Regions from separate parts of the Mesorhizobium sp. B2-1-3A genome, predicted to be linked through region 3. Evidence: riboswitches for the same ligand, from Rfam matches in the RefSeq annotation. Region 3 holds a riboswitch; each other region holds the start of a gene.
The links. Region 3 has a riboswitch for cobalamin ahead of FJ977_RS24760 (ribonucleoside-diphosphate reductase subunit alpha). Riboswitches for the same ligand answer to the same signal wherever they lie in the genome.
Positions count from the first base shown of each region.

Region 1: another riboswitch for cobalamin. It lies ahead of FJ977_RS08075 (aromatic ring-hydroxylating dioxygenase subunit alpha); the one in region 3 lies ahead of FJ977_RS24760 (ribonucleoside-diphosphate reductase subunit alpha).
Region 2: another riboswitch for cobalamin. It lies ahead of FJ977_RS30630 (DUF1636 family protein); the one in region 3 lies ahead of FJ977_RS24760 (ribonucleoside-diphosphate reductase subunit alpha).

Region 1 is NZ_VFWK01000002.1:320,277-326,120, reverse strand. Features, by position in the region: gene FJ977_RS08080 (hybrid-cluster NAD(P)-dependent oxidoreductase) at 1-456, opposite strand, end outside; gene FJ977_RS08075 (aromatic ring-hydroxylating dioxygenase subunit alpha) at 477-1,724, opposite strand; cobalamin riboswitch at 1,840-2,041, opposite strand; gene FJ977_RS08070 (DUF680 domain-containing protein) at 2,536-2,736, shown strand; gene FJ977_RS08065 (DUF680 domain-containing protein) at 2,809-3,012, shown strand; gene FJ977_RS08060 (DUF680 domain-containing protein) at 3,081-3,317, shown strand; gene ugpC (sn-glycerol-3-phosphate ABC transporter ATP-binding protein UgpC) at 3,395-4,507, opposite strand; gene FJ977_RS08050 (alpha-glucosidase family protein) at 4,539-5,844, opposite strand, start outside.
Region 2 is NZ_VFWK01000008.1:339,068-344,911, forward strand. Features, by position in the region: gene cobN (cobaltochelatase subunit CobN) at 1-1,556, opposite strand, end outside; gene cobW (cobalamin biosynthesis protein CobW) at 1,576-2,613, opposite strand; gene FJ977_RS30630 (DUF1636 family protein) at 2,616-3,044, opposite strand; cobalamin riboswitch at 3,084-3,289, opposite strand; gene FJ977_RS30635 (winged helix-turn-helix domain-containing protein) at 3,319-4,518, opposite strand; gene FJ977_RS30640 (NADH-quinone oxidoreductase subunit A) at 4,908-5,273, shown strand; gene FJ977_RS30645 (NADH-quinone oxidoreductase subunit B) at 5,264-5,844, shown strand, end outside.
Region 3 is NZ_VFWK01000006.1:32,104-37,947, reverse strand. Features, by position in the region: gene FJ977_RS24765 (ribonucleotide-diphosphate reductase subunit beta) at 1-342, opposite strand, end outside; gene FJ977_RS24760 (ribonucleoside-diphosphate reductase subunit alpha) at 367-3,255, opposite strand; cobalamin riboswitch at 3,361-3,573, opposite strand; gene FJ977_RS24755 (alpha/beta hydrolase) at 3,643-4,461, opposite strand; gene FJ977_RS24750 (ABC transporter substrate-binding protein) at 4,653-5,844, shown strand, end outside.

The DNA of each region.
Region 1 (5,844 bases), on a different contig from region 3:
TGGCGCGCAGTCGTTCAGCCAGCGCAGCATCGACATCATCGGCGTCACGCCGGAACCGGCCGAGATGAACAGGTATTTGGCCGCCGGATGGCTGTGCAGTGAAAAGTCGCCGCTCGGCCCATAGGCCTTGACGTGCGAACCGGGTGTCAGGTGATCGAACATCCAGCGCGTGCCGATGCTGCCGGCCTGCGCCTTCACCGTGACCGCGATCGAGAAGGGCCGCGACGGCGAGGAGGACAGCGTATAGGTGCGCATCAGCGGCCCGTCCGGCGCAGGCAGCTCCAGCGTCACGAACTGGCCCGGCTTGTAGCGGAACCAGGTCTGGTTGTCGGATCGGAAAGTGAAGGTCTTGACGTCAGGCGCCTCGTCGCTGACGCCGATCACTTCCAGCACCTGCAGCCTGTCGTTCCAGGGGGCCATCTGATCGAGATGGCGATAGAGGCCAAGGTCGGTCATCGCATTCATCCCTCAACCTCTCAGGCGACGCTGCGCAACGCCGGCCGGCCGCCTTCGGCAAGGCGCGGACCGATGAAGCGGGCGTACCAGTCGACGAACTGGATCACGCCGCCCTCGTGAAGCTCCGAATAGGGGCCGGGCTCATAGGCCGGCGACAGGATGCCGAGGGCATTTTCCTCGACTATGCGGCGGTCCTGATCGTTGGTCTCGGTCCACACATGGGTGAGCTCGGCAAGATCGTAGTCGACGCCCTCGATCGCATCCTTGTGCACCAGCCATTTGGTCGTCACGGCGGTTTCGGTGGCGCTGATCGGCAGCACGCGGAAGGTGACGGCATGGTCGATGAGGATATGATTCCAGGTCGTCGGGTAGTGATAGTGCATCAATGTGCCGATACGGTCGGCCGAGACGCTGTCGGAGAGGTTCTTCTTCACCGCCCGCTTGCCGTTCATCGTGTAGCTGACCGCATCGCGCAGCAGCGGCGCCCGCGTGGCGCGGTATTGCCCCGCCGGGTCGATGCGGAACTTGCTCGGCAGGCCGGCCGCTTCGCATTTGGCCCAGTGCGCCAGCATCTCCGGATCGCTGTCGGCGCCTTGCACTCCGGTCACGGTCGGTGCTTCCGGGAAGGTTTTGCACAGCTCCGGGTGATTGCCCGCGCAGTGATAGCACTCGCGGTTGTTTTCCCAGACGAGCTTCCAATTGCCCTTTTCGACGATGGTGCTCTCGAAGGCGATCTTTGCCTCGCTGAGCCGGTGCGGCTTGAGATAGGGTTCGATCATCGCCCGCATCGGGGCGAAGTCGGCTGGATCCTTCGCCAGGCAGATGAAGATGTAGCCGGCGACGCTTTCGCAAGCGACCGGCTTCAGCCCGAACTGGCTCTTGTCGAAGCCATCGGCCATCTGGCGGGCAAACAGGAGGCGACCGTCGAGCTCATAGGTCCACTGGTGATAGGGACAGACCAGTTTGGCGGCCGTGCCCTTGTCCGTGTTGCAGACCCTGCTGCCGCGATGGCGGCAGGAATTGTGGAAGGCGTTGATCTTGCCCTGCTGATCGCGCACCAGCACGACCGGGTAGTCGCCGATCTGTACGGTGATGAAGCTGCCGGGCTTGGGCAATTCGCAATCATGGCCGATGAAAAGCCAGTCGCGGTACCAGATCAGCTCCATGTCGAGCTTGAAATAGTCCGGGCCGGTGTAGAAAGGCTGCTCGAGCGAGAAACCCTCTCTGCGGCTGTTCAAGAGCCTCAGCATATCGTTGCGCACATCCATGTCCTGTCCTCGTGTTTAAGGACTGACTATGGTGGTGATGGAGGAAGGATCGGATGCAGTCCCGGCGAAGCGCTGGTCATGCACTATCCACCTCTTGACCGCCCACCGCGATCAGTCGAGTTCAAAAATCTCGGGCTGGTTTCCGGGCTCTGGAGTGTCCTTTCGGACGGTCGCGACACCTTCCCAGGCTTCCGCCCAGTGGTCTCCCGTTGCGACTTGAACTCCACCACCGTTGCGGGGGCAGCGCCGGACTTTGACCGGCTTCCCAATTCTCCGCCCCGTCGTCACGAAGCGGCACCTGAGATGGCCATGATCTAATCACGACAGCGCATGCGACATCGGCATGAAAGCGACATCGCATCCATGTGGCGCGACACGCTTCAGCAACCATGGAGTCAGGAAGAACGGCCACGAAACGCGTCTCGGTGACGACGATGCCGGCTATCGAAATCGTCCCGGAACCGAAGCAAAAAGGGTTAACGGTTTCGAAAAGTGACTATTAGCAGATTCTAAAATCGAACCGAACGGTTCGTTTCTGTTGACGGTGCGTACAGCACGCTGTGAACGCTGAGCCTTCGATACATCAGGTGATCGTATTGCTGGTTTTATCTAATCGATTGATATCAAAAAGAAAAATGTTTGCAATGGAATGCCTTGGTACAATTTCAAGTGGTGGATTCTTGGTCCACACGGAACAACTTCGTGATTGGAAACGGCCACATGGCTTTCCCACATCGGGGCTGTCCGAACGACGCGATTTTAATCCCAAGACACGCCGCTAGACGGACGGGAAAATACTGGAGTACCAAAAATGAAAAAGATTGTTCTCACTGCCGCCGCCCTTCTGGCCATTTCCGGCAGCGCCTTCGCTGGTAGCGATCACTATGGTTCGAATGCCGCTGCAGCCACTGCTGCCGTCGACAATTCGTACACCGCTTCGACCAAGAAGTCGGAACCGGCTGCTCAGGCGCCTGTCACGGGTGCCGATCGCAACCTCTTCGGCAACAACTAACAGTCGATTTCCAGCAGGCGGTGGCCCTGGCTCGCCGCCTTGGCGGAACTCGAAGAATTCAGGAGACTTGAAATGAAGAAGATCATCCTTGCTGCCGCCGCCGTTCTGGCTATCTCCGGCAGCGCCTTCGCCGGCAGCGACAACTACGGCTCCAATGGCGCCAACCAGCCCGCTGTCACTTCGACCGACAGCTCGTACACCGCTTCGATCAAGAAGTCGGAACCGGCTGCCCAGACACCTGTCCAGGGTGCCGACCGCAACCTCTTCGGCCACTAACGGCCGATTCTCCGGGGTGGCGGGCCTGCCTGCCGTCCCGTTGAAACTTGAAATTCAGGAGACTTGAAATGAACAAGATCATCATCGCCGCCGCCGCCGTTCTCGCTCTCTCGGGCAGCGCTTTCGCCGGAAGTGACAACTTCAACTCCAATGGCGCCAACCAGCCTGCCGCGACTTCTGTCGACAACTCGCGCACGGCTTCGATCCGCAACGGCGATTCGCCCGTCTACAAGCTGCTCAATTCGTCGGGCGATGTGCAGAAGTCCGCGCCCCAGGGCGCCGACCGGAACCTCTTCGGCCACTAACAGCCAAAGTCGATCGTAAAAGAGAGCGGCGGGCCTTGCCCGCCGCTCTTTTTGTTTCTGCCGTCAAGACGGGCTTCTTAAGCGGCCTTTGCTTCCGCTTCATGCAGCGCGAAGGACCGCCCGTCCGTGTCGAAGATATGCAAGTCCTCGGCATTGGCGGTCAGCCGCAGCGTCGAGCCGCGCTTGACCTCGACATTGCCCGGCAGCTTGGTCACCAGGGGCAGGTCGGCGCGGCCGATGTCGGCATAGACCAGTTGAACCTCGCCGAGCTGCTCGACGTAATCGACCGTTCCCTCGAACAGATAGTCCGCGCCGGTGGCGATGATCAGGTCCTCCGGCCGCACGCCGAAGCTTACAGCCGCACCCTTCGCCGAGGCCGGCGTCGTGATCGGCACCGTAGCCTTGCGCCCGCCGACATGGCTGACGACGGTCGGGCTGCCTGATTTGTCGATCGTCGCCGGCAGGATGTTCATGGCCGGCGAGCCGATGAACTGGGCGACGAACAGATTGCCGGGCTTCTTGTAGAGATCCATCGGCGTGCCGACCTGCTCGATGTGGCCATCCTTGAGTACGACGATGCGATCGGCCAGCGTCATCGCCTCGACCTGGTCGTGGGTGACGTAGATCATGGTCGTGTTGGGCATCGATTCCTTGAGCTTGGCGATCTCGATGCGCGTGGCGACGCGCAGTGCGGCGTCAAGGTTCGACAGCGGCTCGTCGAACAGGAACACTTTCGGATTGCGCACGATGGCGCGGCCGATGGCGACGCGCTGGCGCTGGCCACCCGACATCGCCTTGGGCAGCCGGTCGAGATATTTGGTCAGCTGCAGGATTTCCGCCGCCTGGCGCACGCGGCGGTCGATCTCGGCCTTGTTCTCCTTGCCGATCTTCATCGAGAACGCCATGTTGTCGTAGACGGTCATGTGCGGATAGAGCGCATAGGACTGGAACACCATGGCGATGCCGCGCTTCGACGGCGGCACGTCGTTGACGACCTCGCCGTCGATCTTGAGCTCACCCGAAGTGATTTCCTCGAGCCCGGCGATCGAGCGCAGCAAGGTCGACTTGCCGCAGCCGGACGGACCGACGAAGACGATGAATTCGCCCGATTTGATATCGAGGTCGATGCCGTGGAGAATATTGAGATTGCCGTAGGACTTCTTCACTTGTCTCAGATTGACATCGGCCATTGGTTTCCTCCCAGTGATCTCTCAAAAAGATTCAGTCGATGCGCCCGAACCAGGCGCCGTAACCACCAAGTTCGATCGAACCGGTGCTCGCCTGCCCGGAAAACCCGTGTCCCGGCAAGGGTTGCAGTGATGGTCCGCCTAGGTCGACCTTGGCCGGCTTGGCGCCGAGGTTGAAGACGCAGACGACTTGCTCATTGCCCGCCCGGCGCGTGAACGCGACAGTGTCGCCCTCGCTTTCGATGAAAGTGATATCGCCCTTGGCCAGCGCCGGATGGGCACGGCGGAAGGTGAGGAAGCGCCGGTAGTGTTCGAGCAGCGAAGCCTGGTCGCCCTGCTGGACATTGACCGCTTGCGCCAGATGTTTTGCCGGCACCGGCAGCCACGGCTTTGCCTGGGAGAAGCCGCCATTCGTGGCGTTGCCATCCCACACCATGGGCGTGCGGCAGCCGTCGCGGCCCTTGAATTCCGGCCAGAAGCGGATGCCATAGGGATCTTGAAGATCCTCGAAGCGCAATTCGGCTTCGCCGAGCCCGAGCTCCTCGCCCTGATAGATGCAGACCGAGCCGCGCAGCGACATCAGCAATGCCGAGATGACCTTGAGATAGGCGGTCGGGTCGGCCTCGTCGGCAGCCCAGCGCGAGGCCGGGCGCATCACGTCATGGTTGGAAAACGCCCAGCACGACCAGCCGTCGCTGGCGACCTTGCCGAAGGCTTCCAGCACCGAGCGGACCTTGGCCGCGCTGATCTTTTCCGGCGCCAGGAAGTCGAAGGAATAGCACATGTGCACGCGCTTGCCGCCGGCGGTATAGGCGGCCACGACTTCCAGCCCGCGCTGCGAATCGCCGACTTCGCCGACCGCGGCGGTCGCCGGATATTCATCGAGCAGGGCGCGGAAGCGTTCGAGGAAGCCGAGGTTTTCCGGGCGGCTCTTGTCGTAAAGATGGTCCTGGTAGTTGTAGGGATTGACCGCTGGCGCTGTCTGGTCGTTGCGCTCTTCAGGCGGCAGCGGCGGATTGTTTTCCAGGCCCTGGCTGTGGAAGTAGAAATTGATCGTGTCGAGGCGGAAGCCGTCGACGCCGCGTTCCAGCCAGAAGCGGGTGACGTCGAGCAGGGCGTCCTGGACTTCGCGGTTGTGGAAGTTGAGGTCGGGCTGTTCGGCCAGGAAATTGTGCATGTAGTATTGCTGGCGGCTGGTGTCCCACTGCCAGGCCGATCCGCCGAAGATCGAAAGCCAGTTGTTGGGTGGCGTGCCGTCCGGCCTGGCGTCCGCCCAGACATACCAGTCCGCCTTTGGATTGGCGCGGCTCGACCGGCTTTCCTTGAACCAGGGATGGTTG
Region 2 (5,844 bases), on a different contig from region 3:
CCGAAGGTCGCGGCGCGGAAGGGGAAGTGTTTTTTGCCTGTCTCGTATTCCGCTTTTCCCCAGGCCGCTTCAACGGCAGTCATTGCCTCAACCGGCAACTCCTTGGAGAAGCCGAAATAGTCCTCCAGCCCCAACCCCTGACCGCCCGCATCCAACAAATCCAGCAGCGTACGCGGCGTTTGCGGAATCCCCTCAACCACATAACCCTGCTCCTTCAGGTCATGCAGCATCGCCAGCACGCTCGACGGTACATCGAGGCCGACGGCATAGCCGGTTCGGCCCGGTGCGCTTGGATAGTCCGGGATCAGGATGACAAGCTTGCGCTCGGCGCGTGGTGTCTCCTGCAGCTTGATGAAGGCCACCACGCGGTCCGCCACCTGCACTACGCGATCCGGCTCCGGCCGGTTGGCGAAGGCGCGATGGCCAAGTGCCGGATCGACATCGCTTTCGCCCTTGAAGGAAATGGCGCCGGCGAGGATGCGGCCGTCCAGTTCTGGCAGCACGACATGCATGGCGAGGTCGGCGGGCGCCAGGCCGCGCTGGTTGTTTTTCCAGACGTCGCGGCGTGTGGTGGCGACGATGACCTGGAAGACGGGCACGCCGGCACGGTCGAACAGGGTTTCGACGCCGGGTTCGGCACCGGAGGCGAAGGCGGTCGCGGTGATGATGGCGGCGGGTTTCAGCGCGGCGAACGCGGTTTCCACAAAGGCGAGTGACGCCGGCTCTTTCAGGCTGGAGACGAAGATGGGGACCGGGAGCATGCCGCGTTGGCGCAGTGCTTCAAAAAGGGCATCAATCGGCGCGACATCGGCGGCGAGAAGCATTGAGCGATAGAAGAGGATCGGCACCACCTTTCCTTCCCCCTCGAGGGGAGGGTGGCCCGCAGGGCCGGCTGGGGTCGGGACCACCAGATGTGGCGTTTCTTTGAGTCGGCGCGTTTCGGAGAGGACCCCACCCCCGGCCTGCGGCCGGACCCACCCCTCGAGGGGGAGGGGGACGACGCCGCGGTTCGGCTCGTAGTAGCCAGCCTTCGGGACCGCGACTGGCTCAACAATGTCTGCCTGCGACCCCGCCAGCCGCGCCAGCCTCTGCACCAGCGCGCTCATATTGGCCGGGCCGCCCTCGCGAAAATAGCCGAGCAGCGCGTCCAATTCCTGGCGCGGCAGCGTCGAGGCTTCGATCAGCCTGAGGTCCTCGTCATGGCTTTCGCCGGGGAGCAGCGCGAGTTTAATGCCGCGTTCGCGGGCAATCGAGGCAAGCTGGTCGCAGCCATAGCGCCACCAGTCATAGCCGCCGAGGATGCGCACCAGGATGATCTTGGCGTGGCGGGCGACGCTGTCGATCCAGAGGTCGACGGACATGGGATGGCGCAGGTCGCGCAGTGCCGCCAGCCGCATCGAGGGCAGGCGGCCGGCATCCGCCTTCCAGGCCGCGGCCAGGCCGGCAAGGTCGCTGTCGGTGAAGGACAGGGCCACGATATCCGCCGGCGTCTGCCGCAGATCGACCGGCTCGGCGAGATCGTCGAGCGAGGCGGAGGTCGTGGTGAGGATATGCATCGCGGTCCGTGTCTGAAAATCAGCCGGCGAGTATAGCCTCGATTGCCGGGCGGTTCAGCCCCTTGAGGCCGATGACGACGAGGCGCGAGCGGCGGTCGTCCTCGGCCGTCCAGGCGCGGTCATAGTAATGATTGACGCGCGGGCCGACGGCCTGCAGCAGGAGCCGCATCGGCTTGCCACCGACCTCGACGAAGCCTTTCACGCGCAGCACGTTTTCCTGTTCGGCGGCGGTGGCGACGCGCTTTGCCAGCTCGTCCGGATTGGCGATCGAGGGGATGTCGACGATGAAGGTGTCGAAGTCGTCATGCTCATGGTCGAACGCGCCGTCATGATGGGATTTGCGGTTCTCGATATCGTCCTCGACGGCGAGACCGAGGCCGAGCAGCACCGAGGGATCGACCTTGCCATGCGAGGTCGGCACGATCTTCACGGCGCGGGCCGAATGTTCGTTGACGATGGCATTGGCGCGGGCCGAGCCGGCGGCGTCCATCAGATCGCTCTTCGACAGGATGATCAGGTCCGCGCAGGCGATCTGGTCCTCGAACACTTCCTCGACCGGGTCGTCATGGTCAAGGCTCTCATCCCCGGCGCGCTGCGCCTGCAGGGCGTCCATATCGTTGGCGACGCGGCCTTCGGCAAGTGCGGGACCATCGACCACGGCGATGACGCCATCGACCGTGACACGGCTCTTCACCGTCGGCCACTGAAAAGCCTGGACCAGCGGCTTGGGCAGGGCCAGGCCCGAGGTTTCGATCAGGATGTGGTCGACCTTCGGCGTCAACGACAGGATCTGGTCGAGCGCCGGCACGAAATCGTCGGCCACGGTGCAGCAGATGCAGCCATTGGCCAGTTCGACGATATTTTCCTCCGGGCAGGTGTCGATGCCGCAGCCCTTCAAAATCTCGCCGTCAATGCCGATGTCGCCGAACTCGTTGACGATGATGGCGATACGCTTGCCGCCGGCGTTTTCCAGGAGATGGCGGACCAGCGTCGTCTTGCCGGCGCCGAGGAAGCCGGTGACGACGGTGCAGGGGACGCGGGATACGGAAGCGCTCATGATCAGTCCTTCAGCATGTCGAGGGGAGGGATGCGGGCAACAAGGCCGCGCTTGAGGGAATCGGGGCGGCCGCGCCACGGGATGAGGCCGTCGGTCGAGGTGGCGAAGAGTTTGGCGCCGGTGACGAGGTCGGCGCCGCTGGCCACGGTCAGGTCGCCGAACACATAGCTCCAGCAGCCATCGCGCAGGATCGCGGCGCTCAGCCGGCGCTTGCAGTTGCCGAGACATTCCACCGTGCGGACGCGGATGTTGTCATCGGCTGCGGCGCGGCGCGTGTCCTCAGCCAACAGTTCTCCGGCGCGGGGATGGGCGTCGGAACCGGTCTCGTCGCGACAGGAGGCGCAGACGATGACCGTGACGCCGGCCAAGGCTTCGCTGTCGGCGGACGAATTGTCCGCTGTGCCAGCCGAAAAACTGCTGTTCTGGTCCAAAAAGCCGGGCTCCTTGCCCGGAAACCCGCCGGGCGATCGGATTCTCTTGTCGCAGACGGCAGGTCTCCTGGCTCGCGGGTCATCGCCTTGGGTGCCGCCTTCCCGGGAAACTCCCAGTGGCTTTCGGCCTTGGCTCTTCGCTTACAGTTGCGGGGACAGCCGCGGATTTGAGATCGAAATCCCGCACCGCATTCCCTCTTAGCCCCTGCCGTTGCGGGCAAGGGACCGTCTGGACGGGATTTAGGCTTTTGCAGGCAGCGGTGTCAACGCACGGCTACGACACGGCGATGTCGGCCAGCGCCGGACCCAGATCGCCTGCCGGAGTCACGTCCATGCGTTCAAGGCCAAGCCAGCCCTGCATCTGCTTCAATTCCTCGAAGAGCTGAGCGGCGGTTTCAGGCGGCGCGCCGGTCTCGGGGTAGGCGGCATGGACGCGCAGGACGCTCGCCGGCCGGTCCGCCTTGAGGTCGACGCGCGCGACGATCCGGTCGCCGAGCAGGAAGGGGAGGACGTAATAGCCGTATTGGCGCTTTTCAGCCGGTGTGTAGATTTCGATCCGGTAGTGGAAATCGAACAGCCGCTCCGAGCGCGAGCGCTCGAAGACGACTGGATCGAAGGGCGCCAGCAAAGCACGCGCCTCGATTTTCCGGGGCAGGCGCGCGTCCTTGTGAAGGTAGGCCGGCTTGTCCCAGCCTTCGACGCGTACCGGCAGCAATTCGCCCGACTCGACCAGTTCCTCCAGCCGACCCTTCATGTCGGCCGGCGACAGCCGGAAATAGTCGCGCAGGTCGCCCGATGTCGCCACGCCATGGGCGCGGGCCGAGATGCGCAGCAATTCGCGGTGTGCATCCTCGGCCGGGGGCACCGGCAGGTCGAGGATCGCCTGCGGCAGCACGCGCTCCGGCAGATCGTAGAAGCGCTCGAAGCCGCGGCGGTGCGCCGTGGTGATGCGCCCGGCCCAGAACAGCCATTCGAAGGCGTGCTTGGCATGGCTCCAGCCCCACCAGCCCCCGGAGCCTTTCTGGCCTTCGAGCGCCGAAGCCGCGATCGGGCCGCGCTCGACGACCGCGCGGTAGATGTCTTCTATATAGGCGGCGTGTTCGCGGCCCCATTTGGCCAGTCCCAGATACATTTCATCGCCTTGCTCGGCTCGCTGCATGCGCCAGCGCATCAGCGGGTAGGTCTCGACCGGCAGGAACGAGGCCTCGTGCGCCCAGTATTCGAAGACAGTGCGCTTGCGCGTCACGGCGGCATTGTCGAGCAGCGTGAGCGGGTAGGGGCCCAGGCGCGAATAGAGCGGCATATAATGAGCACGCACCACCGCACTGACGGAATCGATCTGCAGCAGGCCGGTGCGGGAGAGCACACGGGCGAAATGGCGGCGGTCAGGTGTGCCATTTGGGCGCGGATCGAGAAACCCTTGAGCGGCGAGTGCAATGCGGCGGGCGGCGGCAAGCGAGATTTTTTCCTTCATGCAGGCATCACTCTGAGGGGCTTCGGCTGTGGGTCGGGTCTTTGTCTGGGCAAGTTCTTGTCGCAAAACCGGGGTCCACTTTTGCGGAACCTGCGTGGTGATTCCAACCCATGCTAGCAGGGTTTTGGCGGCAACCATGTCAGGAGAGAAAAGTGGAGTAAAAAGCGAAGGAAATCAAACAGGAGCGGATCGGACCAGTTTCTCCGGATATGCCGTCCAGGTCGGCGTTTTGAACAAGGTTTGACTTGCTTCGCTGGAAGTGCTGCGCTAACCCTCGCCGCGTTGCAGCATAGGCCCCTTAAAACGGTTCAGCGGTTAAACTGTCACGCTTCCGCATTAAGGTCCGGTGCTGTAATCAAAGTGGATTGGCGCCAACGGAAAGCCGCTGCATGAACGCACTTCTCAGTTCGTACCTGCCTATCGTCCTGTTCATAGGCGTGGCACTGGTCGTCGGCCTGGCGCTGCTGGCCGCCCCGTTCCTGGTGGCCTACCGCAATCCCGATCCCGAAAAGCTTTCCGCCTACGAGTGCGGTTTCAATTCGTTCGACGATGCCCGCATGAAATTCGACATCCGTTTCTACCTGGTGTCGATCCTGTTCATCATCTTCGACCTGGAAGTGGCCTTCCTGTTCCCCTGGGCCGTGTCCTTCTCGAAGATCGGCATGCTCGGTTTCTGGTCGATGATGGTGTTTTTGGCAGTGCTGACCATCGGCTTTGCCTATGAATGGAAAAAAGGAGCGCTGGAATGGGATTGAACGACAGTTCAGGCACCCTCGTCGCGCCGAAGCCGAAGGGCATTATCGATCCCAACACCGGCAGGCCGGTGGGGGAGGACGATCCCTTCTTCCTCGAGATCAACAATGAGCTTGCCGACAAGGGCTTTCTGGTCACCTCGACCGAGGCGCTGATCACCTGGGCGCGCTCGGGCTCGCTGATGTTCATGACCTTTGGTCTGGCGTGCTGCGCGGTCGAGATGATCCACACCTCGATGCCGCGCTACGACTCGGAGCGGTTCGGTGTCGCGCCGCGCGCGTCTCCGCGCCAGTCCGACATCATGATCGTCGCCGGCACGCTGACCAACAAGATGGCGCCGGCGCTGCGCAAGGTCTACGACCAGATGCCGGAGCCTCGCTACGTCATCTCGATGGGCTCCTGCGCCAATGGCGGCGGCTACTACCACTATTCCTATTCGGTGGTGCGCGGCTGCGACCGCGTCGTGCCTGTCGACATCTATGTGCCCGGCTGCCCGCCGAGCGCCGAAGCTTTGCTCTACGGCATTCTTCTCCTGCAGAAGAAAATCCGCCGCACCGGCACGATCGAACGGTA
Region 3 (5,844 bases):
CGATTCCGATGCGGCGAAGAAGCCGAGATTGCGCTTCAGCATGCGCCGCTCATCCTCCGTCAATCCGTCCTTCGACTTCCACAGCGCGATGTCGGCCTGCATCGACACTTCGGTCGGCATCCAGTGATTGTTGCAGCCGTTGAGGTATTTTTCCCAGGCCCAGCGATACTTCAGGGGCAGCAGCTGGTTGACGTCGGCACGCGCGTTGATCATGCGCTTGTCGTCGACACGAACGCGGCCGCCGCCGCGTTCGATGAGACCAAGGCCGGTGGCATCGGCGAGCGGAGGCTCCGTCGGCGCGGGATGGCGGGCGGCGGTGGTTGGTTCTGACCAATCGAGCATTTTTTCTTCCTGTTCTTTTGCTGCTTACTGGCAGGCTTCGCATTCGGGATCGTCGACGGCGCAGGCCTTGCCCCAGGCGGCATCCTCACTGATGACGATTGGAGCGGCTGCAACGGCGGCAACCGACGACACCGCATTGAGCTTTCCGTCGGTGCCCTTGAGCGTCGATTTCTCGACATGCGAGGCCGAGCGCGAGCGCAGATAGTAGGTGGTCTTCAGGCCCATGCGCCACGCCAGCCGGTAGAGTTCATCGAGCTTCCTGCCGGAGGGATTGGCGATGTAGAGGTTGAGCGACTGCGACTGGTCGATCCATTTCTGGCGCCGCGACGCCGCCTCGATCAGCCAGGCGGAGTCGATCTCGAAGGCGGTGGCGTAGAGCGCCTTGAGGTCGTCGGGCACGCGGTCGATCTGGCCGACCGAGCCATCGAAATATTTGAGGTCGGAGACCATCACCTCGTCCCACAGGCCGCGGGCCTTGAGGTCATGCACCAGCGCGGCATTCACCACGGTGAAGTCGCCAGACATGTTCGATTTGACGAACAGGTTCTGGTAGGCGGGCTCGATCGACTGCGCGACGCCGCAGATATTGGAAATCGTCGCCGTAGGTGCGATCGCCATGGTGTTGGAGTTGCGCATGCCGGTCTTCCTGACCCGCTTGCGCAGGCTCTCCCAGTCGAGCGTCGATGAGCAATCCATGTCGCCCTTCGCGCCGCGCGCGTCCGACATCAGCCCGATCGAGTCGATCGGCAGCACGCCTTTCGACCAGAGCGAACCTTCGAAGCTGGGATAGCGGCCGCGTTCGGCGGCGAGATCGCAGGAAGCGGAAATCGCGTTGTAGGCGATCGCCTCCATGCTGATGTCGGCGAAGGCTATCGCCTCGGGCGAAGCATAGGCAATCCGCAGCGCCTGCAGCGCATCCTGGAAACCCATCAGGCCGAGACCGACCGGACGGTGGCGCAGATTGGACTGCCGTGCCTCGGGGATGGTGTAGAAATTGATGTCGATGACATTGTCGAGCATACGCATCGCCGTACCGGTCGTCCGCGCCAGGTGATCGAGGTCGAGGCCTTTCAGGGTGACGTGGTTGGCGAGATTGACGGAACCCAGATTGCAGACGGCGACCTCGTCCTTCGAGGTGTTGAGCGTGATCTCGGTGCACAGGTTCGAGGAATGCACGACGCCGACATGGCCTTGCGGCGAGCGGATGTTGCAGGGGTCCTTGAAGGTGATCCAGGGGTGCCCAGTCTCGAACAGCATGGTCAGCATCTTGCGCCACAGGTCGAGCGCGCGAACCTTCTTGAACACCTTGACACCGCCGGCGGCGGCCTTCGCCTCAAAGGCTTCGTAGGCCACCTTGAAGGCCGTGCCGTAGAGGTCGTGCAGGTCGGGCGTTTCATCAGGCGAGAACAGCGTCCACTCGGCATCGGCTTCGACGCGGCTCATGAACAGGTCCGGCACCCAGTTGGCGGTGTTCATGTCATGCGTGCGGCGGCGGTCGTCGCCGGTATTTTTCCTCAGGTCGAGGAACTCCTCGATGTCGACATGCCAGGTCTCGAGATAGGCGCAGACCGCGCCCTTGCGTTTTCCGCCCTGGTTGACGGCGATCGCCGTGTCGTTGGCGACCTTCAGGAACGGCACGATGCCCTGGCTCTCGCCATTGGTGCCCTTGATGTGGGCGCCGAGGCCACGCACCGGCGTCCAGTCATTGCCGAGCCCGCCCGAATATTTGGCGAGCAGCGCATTGTCCTTCACGGCCTTGAAGATGCCGTCGAGATCGTCGGCGACCGTGGTCAGAAAGCATGAGGACAGCTGCGGCCTGAGCGTACCGGAATTGAACAGCGTCGGGGTCGAGGCCATGAAGTCGAAAGACGACAGCAGGTCATAGAATTCGATGGCGCGCGCCTCGCGGTCGATCTCTCTGATGGCAAGCCCCATGGCGACGCGCATGAAGAAGGCCTGCGGCAGTTCGAAGCGCTTGCCGCTGGCGTGCAGGAAATAGCGGTCGTAGAGCGTCTGCAGGCCGAGGAACTGGAACTGCAGGTCGCACTCCGGCTTCAGCGCGGCGCCGAGGCGGGCGAGATCATAGCGGCCAAGTTCGGGATCGATCAGTTCGGCCTTGATGCCGGTGGACATACATTGCGGGAAATAGGAGGCGTAGCGGCTCGCCATCTCGGCATGCGTCGCCTGTTCCGCCCTGCCGGCGACAAAACTCAGCGCCTCGCGCCGCAGCCGGTCGAGCAGCAGGCGGGCGCTGACGAAGGCATAGTTCGGTTCGGTCTCGACCAGCGTGCGCGCCGCCAGGATCGGCGCCAGCGACAATTCATCCAGCGTGATGCCGTCATAGAGGTTGCGCCTGGTCTCGGTGAGGATGGTTTCAGCTGAAACCGCTTCCAGGCCGGCGCAGGCCTCGTCGATGACCCGACGCAGCCGCGCCTCGTCGAGCGGCGCCAGGCTGCCGTCGTCCGCCTTGACCTTGAGCACCGACGACGACGCGTCCGCCACGCTCGCGCTGTGGGCCTGGCGGTCGCGACTGCGCTCCTCGCGGTAGAGCACATAGGCGCGGGCCACCTTGTGGTGTTCGCTGCGCATCAGCGCCAGTTCGACCTGGTCCTGGATCTCCTCGATGTGGAAGGTGCGGCCAGCGTCCGCACGGCGGGTGAGCGCTGCCATAACCTGCGCGGTCAGTTCCTCCACGACGTCGTGGACACGCCGCGAACCGGCGGCCACCGAACCCTCGACCGCCAGAAAAGCCTTGGTCAGCGCAACCGCGATCTTGGTGGCGTCGAACGGCGTCACCGAGCCGTTGCGGCGGATGACCTGATAGGCCGGCCGCGCACGCTGGGCTGACGTATCGATGAGAGGGAAAGGAACCCGATCGGTCCCGTTGGTCTGGATGGTGGAAGTCGCCGGCATCATGATCCCCGATTGGTTGGAGACGGAGGCCTTGGCGCACGCATGCCTGAGTGACGGCCGGAGATCCGGCCGCAGCAAGCGCACCACCGGGACACCCCGCCCGTGGACGTTCAAATTCATCGCGGCAGGTCTCCTGGCTCGCAGGTCGTCGCTTCCGTCGGCCTTCCCAGCGCGTCCACGCCAGTGGCATTACTCGACTTAAGCTCGCTGCTTACAGTTGCGGGGGCAGCGCCGGCATTGCGAAGAATCGCTCACCGGCTTCCCTCTTAGCTCCCGAATCCAAACAGATTCGAAAGAACCACGATGGCTACATGTAGCGTCTCCGGACCCCAACCTGTCAATGGCTTGATGATTCGAATTTTTGGATCGTCAACAGGGGCGTCGACCCTAAGCCCTGTCGACGCTCGCCAGGAAGCGGGCGAAGATTGGATCGAAGCGGCCGGGCGAATCCCAGAACGGCGCATGGCCTGAATTGTCGAGCAGATGCGCCTTGCCTTCCCACAGGTTGGAAATCTTCACGGCCGCGACGAAATCGGTGTTGACGAACGGTTCGTCGATGCCGTTCAGAACGGCGATGGGCGGCGTCTTGCCGGCGACGATCTCGCGCTGGTTGCGGCCGGTGCCGGCCGCAAACTTCTCGAACATCAGGCGCCGTGCGCGACCGTCCGTGCGTGCGACAGTGTCGAGGAGAAACGGCTCGAACGGCTCACCACAGGTGCTGCGCGCATAGGCCTCGACATCGGCGGCAGTGAAACTTTCCTGTCCGGCAAGGTGCATGTGCGGGCTCGGTTTGAAGCCGTTGCCGACCTCCAAGGGCGCCACTGGCGGGGTGCCTGTGATCATCAGGCCGAGCAGGCCGGGAAAGCGGTCGATCATCTCCAATCCGATATGGCCGCCAAGCGACCAGCCGAAGACGATGGCCTTGTCGATGCCGAGCAGCCCCAGCACTTCGGTCATCGCATCGGCATAGCCCTCCATGCTGTAGGAGCGGTCCGGATCGATCGCATCACCTGATGCCCCGTGGCCCGGCAGATCGGGAGCGATGATACGGTAGCGCTCGCCCAACTGGCTCTCGAGCTGGTTGCGGAAAACAGCTCCGGAAGAGGAATTGCCGTGGATCAGCAACACGGCGGTGCCTTTGCCACCGGTCTCGCGAACGGCGATCTTGCCGTGGCTGGTTTCAAGGGTCTTCTGCGAGATCGTCATGGTCCGCTCCGTCTGGAATTGCCTTGTTTTAGTGCAGATGCGCAGCAAAGCGCCACGGCTTCCATACCTTTTGCGGGAACCGTCTTCCCGGTCAGGCTGCGTTGAAAAATCCTTTTCAAATAAGAACAATTATGCGTAGATTGTCAATTATCCAACTCCCGATGAACGGGAGGAAAACAGGGAACCGCACGATGAAATCCAAATCCGCAGGCAACAGAATCCGCCATATGCTGATGAGCAGCGCGCTGATCGGCGTGTTTGCCACGGCGAGCGCGCCCGCTTTCGCCGACGTCGTCAAGATCGGCCTGCTCGCGCCTATCACCGGGCCCGCCGCGGCGGACGGGCAGGAATTCCAGCGCGGCGTACAGATGGCGATCGACGAGGCAAACGCGGCCGGCGGCGTTGCCGGCAACACGTTCGAACTGGTGGTCGGCGACGTCAAGGATCAGTCCGCTGGCAATGTCACCAGCGCGGTCGAGCGCCTGCTTGGCGATCCCGGCGTGCAGTTCATGCTCACCGGTTACGCCAGCTTGACGAATTTCGAGATCGACAACATGGCCGAGGCCGAGATGCCCTACATGCTCGCGGCCACCTCGCAGCAGACCAAGGATATCATCGCGCCGAACCCTGACAAATACATGTGCTGCTGGTCGCTGACGCCGTCCTTCGACGCCTATAATACCGACCTCACCCTGTTCGTCGAGAAGCTCGCGGCCGACGGCAAGATCACCTTGCCGACCAAGAAGGTCGCCATCATCTCCTCCGACAACGCCTATTCCAAGACCATCTCCGAAGGCATGAAGAAGACCTTCAAGGAAAAGGGCTGGACCATCACGGTCGACGAGATCGTTCCGTTCGGCGAAGTGACCGACTGGCGCTCGATCCTCGCCAAGGTGCGCGAGAATGTCCCGGACGTCGTCATCAATACCGACTATCTGCCGGGCAATTCGGCATCCTTCCTGAACCAGTTCCTCGAGCAGCCGACCAAGAGCCTGGTCTTCCTGCAATATGCGCCGAGCGTTCCGGAATTCGTCGAACTGACCGGCAAGAAGTCGAACGGTGTGATCTACAATCTCCTGGGCGGGGCGCTGACGACGCCGAAGAACCCGCGCGCCGACGAGGTGGCGGCCAAGTTCAAGGCGAAATACGGTGTCGAGAGCGGGACCTACGGCGTTGGCCTCTACGAAATGACCAATGTCTATTTCGACGCGGTCAAGAAGGTCGGCGGCGCATCGGACCATGCCGCGATCATGAAAGCGCTGTCGGAGACCGACAAGCAGGTCGCCGAGGGTCGGCTGAAGTTCGATCCCGCAACCCACCTTGCCACGCAGGGCGACGACTATATCCCGATCACCTTCTTCCAGATCTGGGACGGCCAGCGCA